3 regions of the Halobacillus shinanisalinarum genome follow, and region 2 is predicted to be linked to each of the others. Evidence: predicted binding sites of a transcription regulator. Region 2 holds the regulator's gene; each other region holds the start of a gene.
The links. Region 2 encodes Rex, which represses fermentation and respiration genes when NADH is low (regulators of the CRP and FNR family bind a similar motif). Its sites were predicted from a motif close to TTGTGAAATATTTCACAA; they were not measured.

Region 1 (2,186 bases), 250 kb from region 2:
TACTCTCTTGGCCATGTCTACCTATCTCATAATAAATGGGAATACATTATTTTCGGTCGATCAAATCTTATCTAAGAAATCAAATGACCAAAAAGCAGTGGCATAACTTATATGGGGGCTTCTCTATTAACAGAAGTTCTCTCTTTTATTCAGTCGCGGTTATATTAAGTCTGACGTAGGAGCGGTCTCTAAAGTTTAATTGTTACTATTAGTGCATAAGTTTTACCATTTTAAATGGAGCTGTCCTGGATGGGCGGTTCCATTTTTTTGTAGCTTAAAAAACTATAAGTGTGTGTTCAAAAAGTTGACGAATGAGAACGTAGACAAGATCGTCACCTCCTGTGACAACGTCGATACGAGCGCGTCTTGTGCATCGCAAGAAGTTCGAGGCGGAAAGTTTTGAGGACCACAGGGTATGCCTTTCCTACGTGAGGACCGGAAAAACCGAGCAACGAAGAAATGCGCCGTTTATCATTTGGTGACTTTTTGAACATACACCATCTTGTTGATAAGGTAAGGTAAGAGCAAACCTGTATGCAAGCTGGTTTTAATGGAAACTATGAGTAACAACGGTTTTTACTTACTCGTTCATTTTTTAAGTAGGGAAGTGGGTAAAGTATATGTAACGTGCTAAACTTTCATATAAAGGTCAATCCCAGAGTTAGATATTTGACAAGAAGTCTATTATAATAAGGATATTGTGAAATGTTTCACTAATTATTTTACGTTAGGAGATAGTGAGAGCTATGAAACATTTGAGTAAAATGGCTTTCGGACAAAGAAATATGATTACGTTGCTAGTTGTCTCCGCTATATGTATCGGTGCGATGATTGTTGGACAAGCGTATTTCTTTGTGACTATTGTCGATCGAATTTACCTTGGTGGGCAATCATTTGAGGAGATTATTCCACTATTAGCCGGATTATTACTAGTGATCATTGTAAGAACGTTGCTTACACATATGAATGGCCGTACAGGTGTAAAAATAGCTTCTAAAGCAAAGCGAGAGTTCAGGGAATCGTTATTAAGTAAGTTTTCTAGAAACCCTATTCAGGCATCGTTGAAGGGACAGTCTGGGCAGAAGGTAAGCGTACTAATGGACGCGGTGGACGAAGTGGATCCATACTTTAGCAGTTATGTTCCACAGATTATTCAGTCAACGATTGTTCCGCTGATGATTTTAATCGTCGTGTTTACCCAACACCTTAATTCAGGATTAATTATTATTGTGACTGCCCCGTTTATTCCCTTTTTTATGATTGTCATTGGGATGAAAACGAAGGATAAGTCAGAGGAACAAATGGATAAGCTTGCTGCTTTTTCGGGACGATTTTTGGACACATTACAGGGGTTAACGACATTAAAATTGTTTGGGCGATCCGTTCGTCAAAAGGGGAAAATACGTGAAAGCAGTATCGACTTTCGAGAAGCGACGATGGAAGTGCTGAAGATTGCGTTCGTCTCCTCTTTTATGCTCGAACTAATTTCGATGTTAAGTATCGGATTGATTGCCCTTGAAGTCGCCATTCAGCTTGTTGTCTATGAAAGTATTAGCTTTTTTACAGCGTTCTTTATATTAGTGTTAGCCCCTGAGTTTTTTGCGGCATTAAAGGATTTAGGCAGTGCCTTTCATACAGGGCGAGGAAGTGCAGGGGCAGCGAAGAAAGTAACAAATGAATTGGAAGAACCTGAACAGGCGGTGCAATGGGGCGAGCAAGAATTGCAAAGCGCTGGCAAGCCTCCTGTAATTGAATTACGGAATTTAGCCTTTAGCTACGGGGAAGACCGTTTTACGTTAAATCATATTCAAACGAGCATCCCTGCTTACGGCCAAATTGCGATTGTCGGAAGGAGTGGGGCAGGAAAGACAACCTTGCTTCATATGATGGCTGGACTTGTAAACCCAACTGAAGGCGAGATAGCCGTTGAAGGTCAGCCTCTGTCTAGTTATAAAGAGCAAGAGTGGTTTGATCAGTTGAGTTATATTTCCCAGCATCCGTATTTATTTTCCGGAACGATTGCCGAAAATATTGCGATTGGCGGTAGAAACGAGGCTTCACGAGCTGAAATTGATGCAGCCGCAAACAAGGCTGGACTTTCTGATTTAGTTGAGAGACTTGCAAATGGGTTGAATACTTCCGTCGGTGAAGCAGGCCGTGGACTTTCCGGGGGTGAGCAGCAGCGG
Region 2 (2,186 bases):
CGATCGTGCATTTGTACTTCTAGTTTAATATTCGATAAAATTAACTCAGCCCCAAAACGCTTTGTTAATTGATTCAGTTGCATGAGAATCATTTCGTTTCACCTCAATGCCATAAGTGTATCTTATATAGGTTAACAGTAGCAAGGCGAGAGTCCCCTACTTGTAACGACTTCCAGTTGATTTTTTGATAGAATAGGAGTACTGTTTCATTAACTGACTGGGCAAAAGGAGCATGTTACATGTCTGAGTTTACTCATTATAATGACCAAGGACGCGCGAAGATGGTCGATATATCTGAAAAAGGCGATACCGTACGTACGGCTGTTGCTAAAACAAGTGTTGAAGTGAATGAGTCGATTTATCATAAAATAACGAATCAAACGATAGCTAAGGGTGATGTGTTAGCTGTCGCACAAGTAGCTGGAATTATGGCAGCTAAAAAAACGTCTGAATGGATTCCTATGTGTCATCCGCTTTCATTAAAAGGGATCGATGTGAACTTTGATTGGCACGTAGAAGATACGTATCAGCTGCTTATCGAAGTTCAAGTGAAAACAAAGGGAAGCACGGGGGTAGAAATGGAAGCGTTAACCGCCGCTTCTGCAACTGCGCTAACCGTGTATGACATGTGTAAAGCAGTAGACAAGGGTATGGTCATCGGTCCGACCTATCTTGACGAGAAAACAGGCGGAAAGAGTGGAGATTACCACAGAGAAGATTGAGGAGGTGGAGAAATGGATGCAGAACATACGAAGATTCCACAAGCAACAGCCAAGCGATTGCCGCTATACTATCGCTTTTTGAATAATTTACATAGCCAGGGGAAGCTCCGAGTTTCTTCAAGGGAACTGAGTGAAGCTGTGAAAGTAGATTCAGCTACGATCCGCCGCGATTTTTCCTATTTCGGAGCCCTTGGGAAAAAAGGCTATGGCTATAATGTAGAATACTTACTTTCCTTCTTTAGAAAGACGCTGGATCAGGATGAAACAACCAAGGTTGCGTTGATTGGTGTTGGAAATCTTGGTACGGCCTTTTTAAACTATAATTTCACAAAAAATAATAATACAAAAATAGAAGTAGCATTTGATGCCAGTAGCGATAGGATAGGGGAAGAAGTAGGAGGTGTGCCGGTTCAGCACATCGATGATTTAGAGAAGCGTATGGACGGAATTGGGGTAGCGATTTTAACCGTTCCTGCTACAGCGGCTCAAGGAATTGCAGATAGGCTGGTAGCGGCAGGGATATCTGGTGTATTAAACTTCACACCTGCCAGAATTACTGTGCCTTCCAATGTCCGGGTGCACCACATTGATCTAGCCATTGAGTTACAAGCACTTGTCTATTTTTTAAAGCATTACCCTTTAAATGAAGAAGACTAAAGAGACCGTTTGGGCACGGTCTCTTTTTGCTTTATGACTTATTTATTAGGGCTTTAACTCCTATATAAAGCAATGCTAAAGCGAAAACAATGATCGCTATTCCACCTATTATAGAAAAAAAGCTAGCGACCTCTGCGGTAATAACGGCTGAAGTTGGAATATTGGCTAAGGCAAAACCAGCGAGAATACAAGCTAAATAAAGTGTAGCTAAGTGATACATAATTGCCCCTCCTTCATTGATACTGTATGAAGATATTTATTTTAAGTGATTGCTTATCTAAAGATGAGAAGCATTACCCACTTTGTCTTCCACTTTATTGGTTAAGCGGAGTGCTGTAGGGGTATAGTGATAAATAGTTCGGATGTCGAAATAGTAGGGAGGGGTATGATGAGGAAGCTGCCGCACAAGTGGTTAGTTGTAGTATCCGTACTATTTGGAACCTTTACTGTCATTTTAAATAACAGTATGCTTAATCCTACGTTGCCAAGGTTTATTGATATTTTCAGTTCTAATGCCGTGGCTGTAGGTTGGATATTGACCATTTTTATGGTTTCCATGGGAATGACTATGCCGCTAACCGGCTATTTTGGAGATCGTTTTGGTAAAAAGAAAGTGTACATGGTAGGGTTATGTATCTTTATCATAGGCTCTTTATGCGGAGTATTCTCACAAACGCTTGGAATGATTATTTTTTCTCGGGCGATTCAGGGAATGGCCGGCGGTTTAATGATGCCCATTGCTATGGCGCTCATCTTCAATTCCTTTCCGCGTAATGAGCGAGGACTAGCTGTAGGGGTGTATGGAGT
Region 3 (2,186 bases), 1.5 Mb from region 2:
AAACATTAATCCTACGTGCGGCGAAGTTGTTGCCCCTTCTGCCACTGTCATAAACCCTCTTATGATCCATGGCTGCCGCCCCACCTCTGCGTAAATCCAGCCAAATTCAATAGCAAGCATGGCAAGCGGTCCGATTACAGCTAACCCTGTTAACAACCATTTATTGTACTCATTCCACTTTTTCACCTTCCAGAAAATAAGGAACAGCATGGATATACCTACTAAATAGAAACCTATGGAAACCATCAAGTCGAACATATAATGAATCCATAGTGGCGGCCGTTCATCTTCAGGTGTTTCATATAAACCTTCTACCTCTGCATTAAAATCACCATAAGCCAAGAAACTTAGTGCACCTGGAATACGTATTTCGTTCTTCACTTCATTGTTTTCGTTTAATGTCCCAAAGACAACCAGATCCGCGCCTTCCTCTGTTTCAAAATGCCATTCCCCAGCGGCCAGCTTGTCAGGCTGATATTCAGCTAGATATTTCGCTGATGAATCACCGGCTATAGCCGTAGCTAACGCGAAGACAAACGTGGCGGTAACTGTCATCTTTAAAGCTTTCCTATGATATGTCGTTCCTTTTTTCATCAAAATAATAACCGCCGCAATCGTTGCTAAGATCGCTGCAGATGTTAAATAAGACGACGTAATCACATGAAACACTTTTGACGGTGTTGCTGGGTTAAACATGGCCGCAAAAGGCTCTACTGCAGTTAGCTTACCTTCATCAATTTCGAACCCTTGCGGCGAATTCATAAACGCATTGACAGTTGTAATAAAAAAAGCAGACAGGGTTGAACCTATAACAATAGGAATTGATAATAACCAGTGAAAAATTGGATTTTTGAAACGGTCCCATGTGTAAAGATATGCCCCTAAAAAAATAGCTTCAAAAAAGAAGGCGAATACCTCCAAGAATAGCGGCAAACTGATAATATTCCCCGCCACTTGCATAAAGCTCGGCCATAATAAAGAGAGTTGCAAACCTATAGCTGTACCCGTGACCACACCAACAGCGACTGTGATCGTAAATCCTCTGGTCCATCTTCGTGCTAACAATGTATAGTGTGGATCCTTCTTCTTAATACCGATAAACTCAGCCATTGATATCATGATAGGTATGCCGACCCCAACGGTTGCAAATATAATATGAAATCCTAGCGTTAAGAAGGTAAGCAATCGACTCATTAGCACACTATCTTCAAAAAACATTTGCTACTCCCCCTTGTAACTTATTAAACTAATCCAACTCACTATAAGTATAAAACGAAAAAGCGATACATGGTTACGTGATCGCTGACTATTTTGTGACAAACTTCACAAACTCATTTGCATCCATCGTATCCCATATGTAAGGTTACTGTCTATATTTTTGACTTCAATAGACACTACAATACATTACCCTATCGTTGATGAAAAAATCCTTAATTGTATCAAAAATCCAATTAATTCTTCGACCTTCTAATAAATAAAGGCTTTTTTAGTCATGATTATTGTTTCTAGCAAAAAATTTTTCGAAAGGTTAGAGAAAAGAGAAAAATGCCCTCTCTCAAATAGGAGCGAGGGCATTTTTTAAATAGCATCAAGCATTTGAAATTGTGCTTTAACTAACTCAAAATATTCGCCTTCTTGGTCCATCAGCTGGTCGTGGGATCCGTGCTCGAGGATCTTGCCGTGTTCGAGTACGTAAATGGTGTCAGCTTCCCTAATCGTTGACAGTCTATGTGCAATAATAATCGCGGTTCTATCTTTTAAGAGTCTTCTTAGTGCCTGCTGAATTTTCATTTCAGTCTCTGTATCAATACTTGCTGTTGCCTCATCCAAAATTAGGATTCTTGGATCAGCGAGCAAAGCTCTTGCAAAGGATAGGAGCTGCCGCTCACCAGCGGATAAAATACTTCCCCTCTCTTCTACTTCCGTTTCATAGCCGCTATTTAAGCGACTAATAAAATCATCTGCTCCAACCAGCTTAGCTGCTTCGATTACTTCCTCATCAGAGGCGGTTGGTCGACCGAAACGAATATTTTCCATAATTGTACCAGAGAAAATAAATGTATCTTGTAACACGACGCTAATTTGCTGTCTGACACTATCAATCGTAGCATCTTGAAGATCTGTCCCATCAATTTTAACTGCACCTTTTGTCGGATCGTAAAAACGACTGATTAAGTTAGCAATCG

Region 1: a site for Rex is predicted at 699-716, ahead of cydD (thiol reductant ABC exporter subunit CydD). Genes of this name have one in related genera too.
Region 3: a site for Rex is predicted at 1,312-1,329, ahead of MUO14_RS21900 (cytochrome ubiquinol oxidase subunit I). Genes of this name have one in related genera too.

What each region holds. Positions count from the first base shown of each region.
Region 1 is NZ_CP095074.1:2,710,445-2,712,630, forward strand. Features, by position in the region: gene MUO14_RS13610 (DoxX family protein) at 1-106, shown strand, start outside; gene cydD (thiol reductant ABC exporter subunit CydD) at 747-2,186, shown strand, end outside.
Region 2 is NZ_CP095074.1:2,961,990-2,964,175, forward strand. Features, by position in the region: gene MUO14_RS14955 (ABC-F family ATP-binding cassette domain-containing protein) at 1-92, opposite strand, end outside; gene moaC (cyclic pyranopterin monophosphate synthase MoaC) at 240-722, shown strand; gene MUO14_RS14965 (redox-sensing transcriptional repressor Rex) at 735-1,379, shown strand; gene MUO14_RS14970 (hypothetical protein) at 1,411-1,599, opposite strand; gene MUO14_RS14975 (MDR family MFS transporter) at 1,768-2,186, shown strand, end outside.
Region 3 is NZ_CP095074.1:4,416,486-4,418,671, reverse strand. Features, by position in the region: gene MUO14_RS21900 (cytochrome ubiquinol oxidase subunit I) at 1-1,218, opposite strand, end outside; gene MUO14_RS21895 (ABC transporter ATP-binding protein) at 1,579-2,186, opposite strand, start outside.